Regions from separate parts of the Bradyrhizobium sp. IC3195 genome, predicted to be linked through region 1. Evidence: riboswitches for the same ligand, from Rfam matches in the RefSeq annotation. Region 1 holds a riboswitch; each other region holds the start of a gene.
What was found. Region 1 has a riboswitch for cobalamin ahead of I6F09_RS35820 (ribonucleoside-diphosphate reductase subunit alpha). Riboswitches for the same ligand answer to the same signal wherever they lie in the genome.
Positions count from the first base shown of each region.

Region 2: another riboswitch for cobalamin. It lies ahead of I6F09_RS13890 (energy-coupling factor ABC transporter permease); the one in region 1 lies ahead of I6F09_RS35820 (ribonucleoside-diphosphate reductase subunit alpha).
Region 3: another riboswitch for cobalamin. It lies ahead of I6F09_RS13910 (TonB-dependent receptor); the one in region 1 lies ahead of I6F09_RS35820 (ribonucleoside-diphosphate reductase subunit alpha).

Region 1 is NZ_JADYVG010000037.1:4,291-9,803, reverse strand. It holds gene I6F09_RS35820 (ribonucleoside-diphosphate reductase subunit alpha) at 1-1,315, opposite strand, end outside; cobalamin riboswitch at 1,419-1,573, opposite strand; partial or broken gene I6F09_RS35815 (IS5/IS1182 family transposase) at 1,699-1,845, opposite strand; gene I6F09_RS35810 (GNAT family N-acetyltransferase) at 2,276-2,917, opposite strand; gene I6F09_RS35805 (ISAs1 family transposase) at 4,108-5,190, opposite strand; partial or broken gene I6F09_RS35800 (ATP-binding protein) at 5,399-5,513, opposite strand, start outside.
Region 2 is NZ_JADYVG010000005.1:261,088-266,600, forward strand. It holds gene cbiE (precorrin-6y C5,15-methyltransferase (decarboxylating) subunit CbiE) at 1-731, shown strand, start outside; gene I6F09_RS13870 (cobalamin biosynthesis protein) at 728-1,096, shown strand; gene cobM (precorrin-4 C(11)-methyltransferase) at 1,093-1,875, shown strand; gene I6F09_RS13880 (cobyrinate a,c-diamide synthase) at 1,875-3,185, shown strand; gene cobA (uroporphyrinogen-III C-methyltransferase) at 3,182-3,913, shown strand; cobalamin riboswitch at 3,959-4,178, shown strand; gene I6F09_RS13890 (energy-coupling factor ABC transporter permease) at 4,215-4,892, shown strand; gene cobF (precorrin-6A synthase (deacetylating)) at 4,938-5,513, shown strand, end outside.
Region 3 is NZ_JADYVG010000005.1:267,400-272,912, forward strand. It holds gene cobT (nicotinate-nucleotide--dimethylbenzimidazole phosphoribosyltransferase) at 1-433, shown strand, start outside; gene I6F09_RS13905 (histidine phosphatase family protein) at 426-998, opposite strand; cobalamin riboswitch at 1,072-1,275, shown strand; gene I6F09_RS13910 (TonB-dependent receptor) at 1,390-3,747, shown strand; gene I6F09_RS13915 (PepSY domain-containing protein) at 3,760-5,196, shown strand.

The DNA.
Region 1 (5,513 bases):
CGGCATCGCGACGAAGTTTTCGGAACATGTTCAGATTGAATGACTTGGCCAGGGTACCCTCCATTGGAATGCCCTTGGCCTGGAGAAACGAGTGGAAGCCCATGACGCCGAGGCCAACGGAGCGCTCGCGCAGGGCGGCGTAGCGGGCACGCTTCATTCCGTCCGGCGCCACCGTGATGAAGTGCGTGAGCACGTTGTCTAGGAAGCGCATGACGTCCTCGATGAAGCCGGGCTCCTCATTCCACTGGTCCCAGGTCTCGAGGTTGAGCGACGACAGGCAGCACACCGCGGTGCGCTCCTCGCCGCGATGATCGATGCCGGTCGACACGGTAATCTCGCTGCACAGGTTGGAGGTCGAGACCTTGAGGCCGAGCTCGCGCTGGTGCTTGGGGAGCGCACGGTTCACGGTGTCGATGAACAAGAGATAAGGCTCGCCGGTCTGCAGCCGGTTCTCAAGGATGCGTTGCCACAGCTGGCGGGCATCGATCTCGCGGACAACCTCGTTAGTCTTCGGGCTGCGCAGAGCGAATGCGGTGCCGGCGCCCACGGCACACATGAACTCGTCGGTGACGTTGATGCTGTGATGTAGGTTGAGGCTCTTGCGGTTGAAGTCACCAGACGCCTTGCGGATCTCGAGGAACTCCTCGATCTCGGGATGGTGGATATCGAGATAGACCGCCGCCGAGCCGCGCCGCAACGAGCCCTGGCTGATCGCCAGCGTGAGGCCGTCCGTGACGTGGATGAACGGGATGATGCCCGAGGTGACGCCGCCCCTCGCCTTCTCGCCGATTGAGCGAACATTACCCCAGTAGGTGCCGATGCCGCCGCCATTGGAAGCAAGCCAGACGTTCTCGTTCCAGGTGCCGACGATGCCTTCGAGCGAGTCCGACACTGAGTTAAGGAAGCACGAGATCGGAAGGCCGCGCGTCGTGCCGCCGTTGGAGAGCACCGGTGTGGCCGGCATGAACCACAGCCGAGACATCGCATCATATAGACGTTGGGCATGCGCAACATTGTCCGCGAAGGCGCAAGACACTCGGGCGAACATGTCCTGGAGGCCTTCGCCGGCGAGCAGATAGCGGTCGGTCAGCGTCAGCCTACCAAACGAGGTCAGCAGGTCGTCGCGCGACCGATCGAGCGAAAGGTCAGACGGAGTTGGCGATCGCGCGGGGGGCCTCGGCAGGGGAGCCGGCAATGCTGGGGGCTGCACAAGACACAGTTCAGGTGTGGTAGGCTTTGCCTGCGCTGAGGGCTGCCGCACACTCGGCAGCTCAATGAGATGACCATACTGATCGAAATCGTAAGACGCCGACATCGGCAACCCCGTGATATTTGGGGGCTGGGACCGTGCGGACGACTTGCGAGGAGACCCGGCCAATGTCCCCGGCTGCAAGCGACCCACCGGGCACCCCGCCCGAGGACATGGGTTCTGTCGCGGTAGGTTTCCTGGCTCGCGGGTCTTCCCAGCGCTGTCGCGCTAATGCCTCGGAATAGCCGCTGCCGGCACAATGGGTTCCCCTTAACTCCGTGCCACCATATATGCGAATTGAAAACCACGACGACACCACATATAGAAGCCGTTGCCCAGACTCGTCAAGACGGCACAGTCAAGTTAACCAGTTGGAGCAGCCCCGAGGTCGAGGTTCGAAATTCGCCGAGCGCCTGTCCTGAGAGCCTCACTCAAAAAGCATAGATGTCTCAAGGCCTGGCCAATCGGCGAGTTAGGAGCCTCAGATGGGCGACGAGCGGCCAGGCGAGCTCGGTAGCGGCGGAACCTTCGAAGTCTTTGCAGAGATGCCGACATCTGCCGAGCCACGCAAAGGTGCGCTCGACGACCGAGCGCCTGCGATCGGCCAAGATGTGCTCAAGCCTTTGGAAGTGGCGTCGCAAATTCTCCAACAGGGGAACAGCAACCCTGGACATCCTGAATGTTGGCATCGATCGGTTCGCGGTCCGCGAATTGAGTTGGGCCGGATCGGGTTTCGGTAGCCATACGCGTCTCGCCATTCATCGCTTTCTGTGGCCCTTAGATCAAAAATTGTCTGGAGCCCGACCGCAATCGATGCAGCCGCCCGTGGCAATGTCCCACGCTTAGTGGATTTGACCCCGCCAGCTCTCACATCAGACGTGCCAACTTTGCCGAAGAGGCGATTCGTATGCTTTTCGCAGGCCGGGCGAGCCGCCTCACGTGCTCAGTTGTCTGGCCGCGAACATAAGCCGTCCTGACCGAACGCGGTCATGTCAGGTTATTGGCAATCAATCCTAACGGGATGAGCTATGCTTGAGTCTGGGTGACGAGCCGATCCGGCGGCGCGGCCTTGCTGGGTGGGAATGAAGCCGTTCGCAACATTGGCGTGAGCGGCGGCGAAGAACCGTGTTGTATCTCACCAACGACCTTGAAGCCGTGACGTTGGTAAAAGGGAATGTTTTCAGGGTTCGAGCTTTCGAGGTAGGCAACAATGCCGTTCTCATCGCATCGTTGAAGGGCGTATTTCATCAGCAACGTGCCAAGCCCTTTTCCGATCCAGTTCGGATCGACGGCAATGAGCGGCAGATACCAATGTGGCTCGTGGGGACGATGTTCGGCCATTCTCCGCCGCAAGTGTGCCATATCCTCGGTAATCTCCGGGCGCAGGGATAGCGCCATGATTGCATCCAATGCCTCCTCGTCTTGCTGCACGTTGGGAGGCAGCCACAGGGCCGCGCCACGAATCTCTCCCGCGACGTAGGCTGTGCCATGTGCAAATGCTCGGCCCCCACAGGCGTCAATGAACTGAGGCATGCTCCTAAGGTATTGCCTTGGGTCAGGCCAGCTCCAACGCATCAACGGATCCGCGGCAAAGCCGAGCACAATGGTCCAGACAGTGCTTGCACGAATGTTTGCGTTCGCAGATCTGATATCTGATTCTTCTGTCATGATGTCGTTTTCGGGGCTCTGTTTTGGCATTGGCCTTCCAAGGAGGAGCATGGCATCGACACATCTGACGGTGAGCGGAATGGATGCACCGACGGGGACCCGCCGGGTGCATTTGGTTTCCCTTCCGAGATCTCCGCCTGTCTCAGACGGCTGACGTTGACGGCCACTTCGGACGAAGGCTCCTTGGTCGGCAATGCTTGGATCTACATATTCCTGGCGGGCTTCTGCGCTTCCACGCCCTATCTGGAACCCGCCCCGCCCTTCCCAAAGGAAGCTCCGACGTTCTCAAGGTCGACACGGTTCGGGTGCAACGTCCGCGAAGGGAATGACATGAGGACGCCTCTGAGATTGCAAGTGCGAAGAAGTCAGGGCATGGCGAACATCGGGCGATGGCTGCCTGAACCGGGCTCCGGCACGAGCAAACAGCTTGCCAGGTGTCGCGCGTCGAGGTCCAGACTAGGCAAGGAATCATCACCTCGTCTCGTATTGAGTGGTTCTCGTAAGTTTCTTGGTCAAAACACATGCTAAGTGCGAAACCTCCATTGCCAACGTCGTGTCCGCGGCCACCGGCAGAGAGAGCTTTCGTCTGCGAGAGTCATATGCGTAGTACAGCGGCTTTCCAATTATCGCATGTTGTCTGCGCTCCTTGATGTTCTTGTGTCCAACAGCTCTCGGCGCATCATCGCCGCGATTCGCGATTGTCGGATCAAGGCAACGCGACTGGATACCACGACGCTGCCGCCGTGGACCTACTGGACAACGCAACTTGGGATCGCGCGAGAGCTTTCGTGCCTTGATTGATCGTCAGACGTGTCGATCGCTCGCACAACGGCGTTAGCTCTATCGAGCGAAAACGTTGCTGTCGTGCCCTCGTCGAACTTGACGCCTAGGTCAGTTGTATCCGCCGCGATCCTTGCCATAGTGGGAAAGACAGCAGGCTGACGTAGTTGCGTGAGTAATTCTCGTAAAAGAGGTTTTTGGCCACAAGCGTTGATGGCTTCGTAGGACTTGTTCCAACTCACTCCCTGATCGGAACGGTTTGGAAGATTTCTTGGCGCTGGTATGCTTGCCACACCGGGTCCGAGATCCACGTGGTGAGTCATGCTGTTTCATTCTGTCTTGGAAAACTGTAGTCGCCGGGGCAGCATATCAGGAGGCATTGTAGCGAAGACCTCCCCAGAATGGTAGGGCTATCGCATATGGGCAAGAGCGCTGAGAAGGAAGTCATTATTCCATCTGGCTTCGAGCATTTTGTGGCTGGTGCGCACGGGGCCTGGTGTCGCCTGCAGTGTATTGATGGCCAGCTTGCGGATAGCTGCGAGGTTTTCGGCGGCATGGCCCTTGCGACTGCGGCATGCGTCCTCGTCGAACAGAACGTCGAGAACCCAGTGCAAGTTATTCTCGATACCCCAATGGGCACGCACGACCTCAAGCAGTTTCTTGGCAGGGAGCGGACGCGATGCCAGAAAGTATCGTACCGTGTGCTTGGCGGCTTTGCCGGTATTGGCCCGCCAACTGTCGATGCGGCCAACGGCAGCGATGGCTGGGAAGCCGTATTGCTTCGCCAATTGCGGTGCCGAGGTAACGATGGCCTGCCGACGCTCGGTGCGGCCGTGGGCGGTTGTCCTCCGCTGGCTCGCCCGCGCGGGCTTCCGGGCGGTGTCGACGAGCGCCTTCGCCGCCTTGAACAGCCGGCCGCGATTGCTCTTGATCGCCAACACGTAGTGGACCTTGCACTTGCGGATAGCCCGCTCGGTGTCGGGTCGGCAATGCAAGGCATCGGCGGTGACAACAGCGCCGTCCAGATCGAGCAGAGCCAGGACTTTGAGAACGCCGGCAACCTCGTTGCGGTTGGGAGCCTTTCCCTGAGCCAGCGCCATGCGCGTGCCGGCCGCCCAGACGTTGACCATATGAAGCGGCGTGGCTCGCCGGCCACGAGTGAAGGCTCCTCGCAAGGCCTTCCCGTCAATACTGACCACGCCCTTGATGCCGAAGCCCTTGCTGAACTTACGCAAAACGGCTTCCAGCCCCTTCGGGTCCAGCGCGCGGAAAACGGTGCTGAACGTATCGTGGCTGGGAATGCCGTGTCTAAGCTCCAGGAACCCTCGCAACAGCTCCTCTCGACCCCTGCCGAAGAACTCGAACTCGGTACAGTTCTTGGCGCCAGCCAGCGTCGCCGCCAAAGCGATGATAAGAATCTCAACCAGATCGTGCCGTGTGTTGTCGGCGCGAGGATCCTTGAGCGGTCGAAGCAGGCGCCTGAGTTTGCGCATTCCAGTCTCCCTCGGCAATCGAGAGAGACCCAAAGAATCCAGTTCCGACCGCTTTGCAACACGCCGATAGCGTCATATGCGATTCCCCTACCCAGAATGGGTAGAGATCTATCCGCCCTTGATGCTGAGTTGGCCCGGGTTCAACCTTGAGCATAGTCTGTCGAACGCCATCCGGAACTGCCCCCTTTTCGTCATGAAGAACTGCCCCTTCGGCAACGCTGCGGTTCGACGTGATCAGCATGGCGCCGGTTTCGTAACGGCGACTGACCAGCCGGAAGAACAGATGCGCAGCGTCGGGTTCAGGGGCCGGTAGTCGAGTTCGT
Region 2 (5,513 bases), on a different contig from region 1:
CTGGCGATCTGGCTAGGTGGTTGAGCGAGCGCGGGTGGGGCGCCTCGGCCTTCTGGATGCTCGCCGCCCTCGGTGGCCCGCGCGAAAGCGTCACAGAATATCGCGCCGATAGTCTTGCCGGTGATCTCGCCGGAAACCTGGTCACCGTCGCCGTCGAGGCGAAGGGCGGACAGGGGATGCCCCGCAGTTCGGGATTATCGGACGACCTCTTCATGCATGACGGCCAGATCACCAAGCGGCCGGTACGTGCGCTCGCGCTCTCGGCGTTGGCGCCGCGGCCCGGCGAACGGTTGTGGGATATCGGCGCAGGTTCAGGCTCGATCTCCGTGGAGTGGGCGCTGTGTGGTGGGACGGCGAGTGCAGTCGAAGCGCGCGAGGATCGCGCCGCGAACATCCGCAAGAATGCAGCCGCCTTCGGTTTGGCACATCGGATCACAGTCGTCACGGGCAGGGCACCGGAAGCTCTTGCCGGGTTGGAAGCGGCGGATGCCGTCTTCATTGGCGGTGGTCTCGACGAAGTGTTATTTGATGCGATCTGGACGCGGCTTTCGCCTGGAGCACGGCTCGTCGCACATTCGGTCACGCTGGAGACGGAAGCGCTGCTCGGCGAGCTGCATCAGCGTCACGGCGGCGAACTGATGCGGGCCGAAATTTCGCATGCCGCCCCGCTCGGCCGCTATCGGTCTTGGGAGGCAGCACGCCCCGTGGTGCAGTGGAGTGTGGTTCGATGAAGGTCGCCGGACTCGGCTTCAAGCGCGATGTGACGCTGGCTTCGCTGCGTGAAGCGCTGCTCGCTGCGGGCGGTGCGGAAGGGCTTGCGGCGATGGCAACCGTCAGCGATAAGGCCGACATCGAGGCGCTGAAGCAACTCGCACGTGAATGCGGCGTGCCGATCAGGGCCGTTCCGGCCGCGACACTGGCCGGCATCGACACGCCCACGCAATCGAAGCTCGTCGCGGAGAAATTTGGCACCGGATCTGTAGCCGAGGCTGCTGCGCTCGCGGTCGCCGGTCCGCGCGCGCGGTTGATTGCAGCACGGGTTGTCTCGCAGGATCGCACCGCGACCGCCGCGATTGCCGAAGGAGACGGCCCATGACGGTGCATTTCATCGGCGCAGGGCCGGGCGCACCCGATCTGCTGACGTTGCGCGGCCGCGATCTGATCGCGGCCAGTCCGGTTTGTCTCTATGCCGGCTCGCTGGTGCCGGAGGGCGTGCTGGCGCATTGCCCGCCCGGCGCACGTATCGTCAACACCGCGCCAATGTCGCTCGACGAGATCATCGCCGAGATCGCAGGCGCGCATGCGGCAGGCCTGGATGTCGCGCGGCTGCATTCCGGTGATCTCTCAATCTGGTCGGCGATGGGCGAGCAGCTCCGCCGTTTGCGTGCGCTCGGGATTCCCTACTCGGTGACACCCGGCGTTCCCTCGTTCTCGGCTGCCGCGGCCGCGCTGGAGGCCGAGCTGACGCTGCCCGGTCTTGCTCAGACGGTCGTGCTGACGCGCACGCCGGGCCGTGCCAGCGCGATGCCCGAGGGCGAGAAGCTCGCCGCGTTCGCCGCGACCGGCGCGGTGCTCGCGATCCACCTGTCGATCCATCTGCTCGACCAGGTCGTCGCCGAGCTGACGCCGCACTACGGCGCGGATTGCCCGGTCGCGATCGTCTGGCGCGCGAGCTGGCCGGAGCAGCGCATCGTGCGCGCGACGCTTGCAACGCTCGGTGCGTTCGTGGGTGGCGAGATGGAGCGCACGGCGCTGATCCTGGTCGGCAAGACGCTTGGCGCTGCCGATTTTGACGAGAGCCGCCTCTATGCCGCCGACTACGACCGCCGCTACCGGCCGGTCGGTGCCGAGCCGCGCTTTCCGGAGGCGTCGTGATGCCGGCGAGCCTTGTCATCTCCGCGCCGGCCTCCGGCGTCGGCAAGACCACGCTGACGCTGGCGCTCGCCCGCGCCTGGCGCAAGCGCGGCCTGAACGTGCAGTGCTTCAAGAGCGGCCCCGACTATATCGATCCCGCCTTCCACGCCGCAGCCACGGGACGCGCCTCGGTCAACGTCGACAGCTGGGCGATGGATCGCGGCACCATCGCGCATCTCGTCAGCCGTGGCGGCAATGCAGATGTCGTTCTCGCCGAGGGATCGATGGGCCTGTTCGACGGTGTCGCCGCGCGCGGTGTCTCCGGCACCGGAGCGACCGCTGATATCGCGGAGATGCTGGGCTGGCCGGTGGTTCTGGTGATCGATCCCTCCGGCCAGGCGCAGACTGCGGCAGCGATCGCCGCCGGCCTTCGCGATTACCGCGCCGGCGTGCGCCTTGGCGGCGTCGTGCTCAATCGCGTCGCCAGCCCCCGCCATGAGGATCTGGTGCGGCGCGCGCTGAACGAGGCCGGTATCAAAGTGTTCGGCGCGCTGCCGCGCCATGCCGAGATCAGCCTGCCGAAGCGGCATCTCGGTCTCGTGCAGGCCGAGGAGCAGGCCGAGATCGGCAAGCTGATCGACGAGGCCGCGCGCTTTGTCGCCGAGCACGTCGATCTCGATGCGGTGCTCCACTCGGCAGGCCAATGGTCGCCGCAAGCTGCGGCGAACGGCTTGAACGTGACGCCGCCCGGCCAGCGCATCGCGCTGGCGCGCGATGCGGCGTTCTCCTTCGTCTATCCGCATATGCTGGAAGCTTGGCGCGCCGCGGGCGCCGAGATCGTGCCGTTCTCGCCGCTGGCCGATGAAGCGCCCGATGCGAGCGCCAACGTGTGTTGGCTGCCCGGCGGCTATCCCGAGCTTCATGCAGGAAAGATCGCGGCCAATGCGCGCTTTCGCAGCGGCTTGCGCGCTTTCGCCGAGACGCGGCCGGTGCATGGCGAATGCGGAGGCTATATGGTGCTGGGCGCAGGCCTGACCGACGCCGACGGTATCAGCCATGAGATGGCGGGGCTGCTTGGCCTCGAGACCAGCTTTGCCAAGCGCCGCATGCATCTCGGCTATCGTCTTGCTGAACTGGCTGCGCCGATGCCGGGGCATCAGCCTGGCGCGCGCCTGCGCGGCCACGAGTTCCACTATTCGACCATCCTCGCCCAGCCCGATACGCCGCTCGCGGTCGTGCACGATGCCACCGGCGCGGCCATTGCCGAAACCGGCTCGCGCCGTGGCCATGCCACCGGCACGTTCTTCCATCTGATCGCGGAGGACCGGTGAGCGGTTTTGTCTCTTTCGTTTCCGCCGGTCCGGGCGATCCCGAGCTCCTCACGGTGAAGGGCGCCACGCGGCTGCGCGAGGCCGACGTCGTGCTTTATGACGATCTTGCCTCCGGCGCGATCCTCGATCTCGCACGGCCCGGCGCCAATCTCGTCGCGGTGGGAAAGCGGGCCGGGCGTCCTTCGACCAAGCAGCACCACGTCAACCGTCTCCTGGTCGACTATGCCGCAACCGGCGCGCGCGTGGTGCGGCTCAAGTCCGGCGATGCCGGCATTTTCGGCCGGCTGGAGGAGGAAATCGAGACGCTGCGCGAGGCCGGCATCGGCTACGAGATCGTTCCCGGCGTCACCTCCGCCTGTGTCGCCGCCGCCCAGGCCGGCATTCCCCTGACCCGCCGGTATACCTCCCGCCGGGTGCAGTTCATCACCGGCGCTGACGTCACGGGCGAGCTGCCGCCCAATCTGAATTGGGCGGCACTGGCCGACCCCGAGGCCACGACCGTGGTCTATATGGGCCGGCGCACCTTTCCGGCGCTTGCCGCAAAATTGATCGCGCACGGCCTCGCTCCCAGCACTCCGGCGCTGTTCGCCGAATCTCTCGGGCGTCCCGACGAACGGCTGGTCCGCACCACGATTGCCGAGCTCGCCGAGCAGCTTGGGCGCGGCGGCGCCGCTTCCACTGCGGCCGTCATCCTGTTCGGCGCGCTGGCGGGAGAATATCCGGCATGACGGCTCCGGCAGCGGTTCGCCCCTTGACGCCCGCGATACGAAAGGGGCACACAAGAGCGGCATGGTGCTCGACGCGGCGCAAAGCGCCGGAGCATAATCGGGAATGGGGATGGGCGGACCCAGTTGCGGCGCCCAAAACCCCAGCCGCCCCCGCGACTGTAAGCGGTGAGGGCCTCCGAACCGCCACTGGACCGCAAGGTCCGGGAAGGCCGGAGAACCCAGTGAACCGCGAGCCAGGAGACCGGCCGTGCACGTTTTGAGGCCAAGGCCGTCGGGTGTGACGGCGGAAAGGAATTGAGCCATGCATATCGAACCCGGGATCGTGACGGGCGCCAAGCTCGTGTTGAGTTACGCAACCGGCATCGCCGCAGGCGGCGTTGCCTTGAAGCTCGCGGTCGAGACCGTGCGCGAGCAGGGCGCCGGCTCGTTCGCGGCGCGGACACTGGCCACCACCGCTCTCGTCTTCGTCTTCTTCGAAATCCTGCCGCACTTTCCGGTTGGGGTATCAGAGGTGCACTTCATCCTCGGCTCGACCTTGTTCCTGCTCTTTGGTGCTGCGCCCGCCGCCTTCGGCCTTGCATTTGGCCTGCTGCTTCAGGGCATGCTGCTGGAGCCAGTCGATCTGCCGCAATACGGCATGAACGTCACCACGCTTCTGGTGCCGCTGTTCGCGATCCAGGCGATCGCCAAGCGGATCATTGCCCGCAACACCGCCTATGTCGATTTGAAGTACGGTCAGGCGCTGGCGCTTTCGACGACCTACCAGGCCGGCGTGATCGCATGGGTGGCGTTCTGGGCGCTCTATGGCTCCGGCTTTGCGATCAGCAATCTCGCCAGCGTCGGGACGTTCGCTGCCGCTTATGCGCTGGTGATCGTGATCGAACCGCTCGCCGATCTCGCGGTGCTGGCGCTGGCGAAGTCGCTGCGCGGCGTCACCGCGCCCGGCCTCGTCACCCCGCGCCTGCACAACGCGGCGTAAGAGATCAGCGATGGGCGGCCGGTGTGGCCGCCCATCGCGCTCGCGATGCTCACGCTCTCTCTGATCGGCATCGGTTGCGGCGATCCCGCGCAGCTCACGCGCGCCGCCGTTGACGCCATCAACGCCGCCGATCTCATCCTGATCCCGCGCAAGGGGACTGCGAAATCCGATCTCGCCGATCTCAGGCGAACGATCTGCGCCGGTGTGCTCACCAACAAAGCGACGCGCATTGCCGAGTTTGACCTTCCCGTGCGCGATGCGACCGAGTCGGACTACCGCAAGGGCGTCGACGATTGGCACGATGCGGTGGCCGCGACCTGGTCGCAGACGATCGCTGGGCATCTCGAAGATGACGGCAAGGTCGCGTTGCTGATCTGGGGCGATCCTTCGCTCTATGATTCTTCGCTGCGCATTGCGCGGCGGCTCGATCCATTGCCGACAATCGAAGTCGTGCCTGGGATCACCTCGATCCAGGCGCTGTGCGCGGCGCATGCGCTGCCGCTCAACGACATCGGCGAGCCGTTCCTGGTCACGACGGGGCGGCGCTTGCGCGAAGGCGGCTGGCCGCAGGGCGTCGATACCGTCGTCGTGATGCTCGATGGCGGCACGGCGTTCCAATCG
Region 3 (5,513 bases), on a different contig from region 1:
GGGCCGCGCGCACAAGGTGCGGGTGATCGATGCGGCGATCGCGCATCACGGCGTTGCGGGGGCGTCACCCGAAAAAATCCTGTGCGCCGTAGGCGGCCTCGAGATCGCGGCGATCTCGGGGGCGATCATTGCGGCTGCGCAACGCCGCATTCCCGTGTTGCTCGACGGCTTCATCGTCTCGGTGGCGGCGCTGGCAGCAGTGCGCCTCAACCCGTCCTGCCAGCCGTTCCTGTTGCCCTCGCATCAATCGGCGGAGCAGGGACATCGGCTGGTGTTGCGCGCGCTGAACGTGCAGCCGCTGATCAGCCTCGATCTCAGGCTCGGCGAGGGATCGGGTGCCGCGATCGCGCTGCCGCTGGTGCGCTCGGCCTGCGCACTTCACAACGGCATGGCGACGTTCGCGCAGGCCAACGTGCCGGATCGGCCTAGCTGATGCGTTGATTGACCGAGACGACACGCCAGCCGCCCGCGAGCCGGTCGATCCGGCTCAGCGACAGCGGATCTATCACGAAGCGCAGCGCGGCGTCCGGTGTGAGATCGAGCGCGATGCAGAGCGTGGCACGAATGGTGCCGGAATGAACGACCAGCGCCGCGGAGCCTGCGCCAATCTGCGCCAGGCCCAGGCGGACGCGGGCGACCTGATCCGCAAAGCTCTCGCCGTTCGGCGGCCGTCCGTGCGCCGGATCGCGCCAGACCTGCGCGTAGGCCTCGCCGCCGGTCGCGGCGAGCTCGTCATGCCGATGGCCGGTCCAGTCGCCGAAATCCTGCTCGCGAAACTCGCTGATCAGCTCCGGTTCGAGCCCCAGCGCGCGCGCCGTCTCGACCGTGCGCCGCGACGGGCTGGCATAGCCGGCGAGATCCGCGGGCAAGAGGCGCCTCAGGGCCGCCAATGCCGCGTGATCGCCGAGGTCGGCCCGCGCATCGGCCGCATGGATCGTCCCGGGCATGCCCACGACGGCCGCATGCCTGATCAACCAGAGGAAGGTCTCGCCTTCCATGCTCATCTCCAGGGAAAGTTGGTTGCTGTGGCCATAACGCCGCAACTGGCACATTGACTCTGTCTTGGCGGTAATCCTAGATGCTCGCGACGGTTTTCCCGAGAGGGAATGAAAAGGGAATGCGGTGCGGGGAAAATTGTCCCCAATGCCGCGGCTGCCCCCGCAACTGTAAGCGGTGAATCCTTCGTCACGAGCCACTGGGTCCTCGGTCCCGGGAAGGCGACGAAGCGGTCACGACCCGCGAGCCAGGAGACCTGCCGTCAGCCGTGGTCACACGCGAAGATGTCGGTCGGGGAGTACAGACATTCGGCTTCATCGGACGGCTGCAAGGCCAAAGGTGAGACCTCGTTCGCTGTGACGTGCCACTGACGTCATACCGAGGTTTTGACCTGTGTCTTCCATCCGTATCGCACGACCGCGCCGCGTCCTGCTTGCCTCCGCCGCGTTCACGTCCTTTGCCGCTCTTGGTCTGCCGGCCGCTCTGGCGCAGCAGGCCCGAGAGTCGCTGCCACCCGTCGAGGTGTCGCCCGCCCAGGCCCGCAAGCCGGCCAAACCGGCAGCAGGAACGGCGCAGGGCGCGCGCCGCGCGGCAGCGCGCAGGCCGGCGGCTGTATCCGCAGCGCCAAGACCCGTCACGCCGGATTCAACGCCGCAAACGCCGCTCAACTCCAACGCCGTTGCCGAAAGCGCCTCGCGGCTCGGCTTGACGGTGCGGCAGACGCCCGCGACCGTCGAGGTTGTCTCCGCCGAAACCATGCGCGAGCAGGGCCATCGCACCGTGTCCGAGGTGGCGCAGGGCGCCGCCGGCGTCACCTCGGGCGACAACCCGGCCGAACCTTCGGCCTTCTCGATGCGCGGCTTCACCAACAGCCAGATCAACACGCTCTACAACGGCATCAAGATCGGTCCGCAGAACATGACCTCGCGGATCGTGGACACCGCCAACCTTGAGGCCGTGGAATTCCTCAAGGGCCCGGCCTCGCTGATTTCGGGCGAGGGCGCCGCGGGCGGCGCGATCAACTTCGTCACCAAGCAGCCGCACACCGGAGCTGTCCGTAACGAGGCCGATTTCTCCTGGGACTCGCTGAACTCGTTCCGTGCCCATTACGGCTCCGGCGGCAGCACCAATGTGCAGGGCCTGGACTATCGCTTCGACATCAGCCGTTCCGCCCTCAACGGCTTTGCCGATGACACCAATGTCAAGACGTTCGGCACGTCCGGCCAGCTCAACTACCGTGTTTCCGACAGCCTCAGGATCTGGGGTGCGGTCGAATATCGCGAAGACCGCTCGAAGGCCTATTGGGGCGCGCCGCTGGTGCCGGTGGCCTTCAGCGGTTCGCATGCGACGACGGGGATCGTCTCCGGCAATTACGTCTCGAATTACAACGGAACCAATCTCGGTGCCGTCACCATCGACGACCGCACCTTCAACACCAATTACAACGTTCTCGATAACCGCAACGTGGCGCAGGAAGTGTGGCTGCGTGGCGGCTTCGAGCTGAAGCTCGCGCCTGACCTCACGCTGAAAAGTCAGGCCTATGGCTATGGCGCGGAACGGACCTGGTTCAATAACGAGATCGAGGCGTTCAATTCCACCACGAACCTGGTCGATCGCGAGCGTTTCTATGTCGCCCACAGTCAGCGACTGGTCGGCAACATCACCGACCTGATCTGGGATACAAATATTGCGGGCTTCGACAACCGGCTGGTCACGACGCTGTCGTCGAGCTATCTCGATTTCGTCAGGCCCGGCGCGGCAAACTTTCCCGGCGATTCCGTCTCGCTGGTCGACCCCAACCGCGGTTTCTACGGCCTGCTCACGACGCAGCAGCAGACCGCGCGCATAGACAACGAGGCGCTGTCATTCGAGGACAGGCTCAAGCTGACGCGCAGCTTCGCGCTGATCGGCGGCCTTCGTGTCGAGCACATCGGGCTCGACCGCAACTCGACCGACAAGAACGGTGTGGAGAAGGTGGGCTTCCCATTCAGGAAAGACTGGGCGCCGGTGACGGGCCGCATCGGCTACACCTGGGAGGCCGTTCCCGGCCTGACCTTCTTCAGCCAATACGCCACCGGCGCCGACGTCGCAGCCAACAACATCTTCCTGCTCTCGCCCACCCAGCCGCTCGACCTGACCACCGCGCGCACCTATGAGACCGGTGTCAAGCACCTGTTCTGGGACAATCGGGCGGAGTGGTCGTTCTCGGCCTATGACATCCTGCGCAAGAACGTCTATGCGGCCGCCGGCGGCATGCAACTCAACATCGCCGGACGACAGGAGTCGAAAGGCGTCGAGCTTGCCGCCTCGATACGCCCGATCGAGCCGCTGCGGCTGTGGGGCAACATCGCCTATGTCGATGCGCGCTATGCCGACTACAATTTTGCCGGCGGCTCGTTCTCCGGCAACACGCCGCCAAACGTGCCGCGTATCGTCGCCAATGCCGGCGCGTCGTATCGCTTCTTCACACCATGGCCGGTGGAGCTTGGCATCACCGGCCGTCATGTCGGCGACCGCTACAACACCGACGCCAACGTCGTGACGATGAAGGCTTACACTGTGGCCGACGTCTACGCCTTCGTCGACATCCCCAAGACGGCGTTCAATGCGGTCGACCAGGCCCGCCTGACCTTCCGTGTCCGCAACATCACTGATAAGCGCTACGCGATCTGGGGCGATCCGTTCTATCCGGACCAGATCCTCCTGGGCGCGCCGCGCACCTATGAAATATCGGCCGCGTTCAAATGGTGAGGCCTTGAGCGCATGATGAGCGCGATCGTCCTCACGCATCGCTGGCTCGGCATCGCGTTCTGTCTGCTGTTCGCGATGTGGTTCGCGAGCGGGATCGTCATGCACTTCGTCCCGTTTCCGTCGCTGACGGAAGCGGAGCGATTTGCCGGACTTGTGCCGGTCGATCGCGACGGGACGAGGATCTCGGTCGCGGACGCCGTTGCGGCGAGCGGGATTGCCGATGGCAGGCGTGTTCGGCTGATCCAGCGGAGCGATGGACCGGTCTACGTCGTCTCGGGCTCCATAGGTTCGCGAGCGGTTCGCGCCTCCGATGGAGGAGACGCGTCGGTGACATCAGCCGATGTCGCGCTCACCATCGTGCAAGCTTATTCACGTCAGCGCGGGCTTGAGGCGGTGCGCGCTGCGATCGTCGCGCGGTCGGATTACGATCAATGGAGCGTGCCGAACGGTTTTGATCGCCATCGCCCCTTGTTTCGCGCCGCTCTCGGCGATGCCCCTGGAACGGAGGTCTACGTTTCGTCGCTGACCGGCGAAGTCGTCCTGGATACGACGCGCAGCGAGCGCGCGTGGAACTGGGCCGGCAGCGTGCTGCACTGGATCTATCCGACAATTCTGCGCAGCAGCTGGGCGCTGTGGGATGGCGTGGTCTGGACGCTGTCGCTGCTGGCCCTAATCGCGGCATTGCTTGGTGCGGTGCTCGGAATGGTGCGTGTGAAGATACGGGGACGCCAGCTCTCGTCGCCCTATCGTGGCTGGCACGCCCTGCATCACATCATCGGTCTCGTCGCGACCGTGTTTGTGCTGACCTGGATCTTCAGCGGCTGGCTGTCGATGGATCACGGCCGCCTGTTCTCGCGCGGGCAACTGACTCCGACAGAGGCCGGCGTGGTCGATGCCGCCCCGGATTGGCGAGACGCGTCGTCGCTCGATCCGCAGCCAATATCGCCGTTGGCCCGCGTGGTCGAATGGTTCGCCTTCAACGGCCATGTCTATCGGCGCGACCGGGTTGGTCTCGGCCGTCAGGCGTTGATCAGGGCAGGGGACGCGCCGCGCGATGGACCGGCGTCATACCTGGATAGGCAGGAGATCGGCGACCTGACGGCGCGCCTTGGCACCGGCTGTGCCGCACCGTTCCTGCTCGCCGGCAACGACGACTATCCGGCGCAATCCGCACTTCCGGGGGCCCCCGTCTACCGGACGACCTGCGGCGATCTCTGGTTCGATGTCGATGCTGCCGATGGCAAGCTGCTGCAAAGACTGGACCCGTCGCGCCGCGCCTATCGCTGGCTTTACAGTGCGCTGCACACGCTTGATTTCCCGATTCTGCTGGCTCATGCGCGGCTGCGTGACGCTCTCATTGTCGGGCTCTGTACGCTCGGGCTGATGTTCTCCATCACCGGCATCGTCATCGGTTGGCGGCGCTTGCGGGCATGGCTGGCGAGCGCATAGCCAGTCGCGAAATCTCCGTACCCGGCGCGACCCGTTCGGCGCGCCGGGTTATCCACCAGCGGCCGGTGATGTCCTCGCTTACTGACCGTACAATAAAGAGAGGCTGAGCCGACCTGCGTGCATAGCTCTTGGTCAGTGCTGTCTCCCGCACCGCCGACCGATCGCCTGCAAATTAGACAAACGGCCTTGTGCGATCCGATTGCAGTGCAACGGGCGCTTCTATTTGCCTCGAAGAATCCAAGGGTGCGCTGCACATTTTGACTTCGCGGCCTTCTGCTCTCTGCGCGAGCAGCGCTGCACGGAAACGTGCAGCCGAT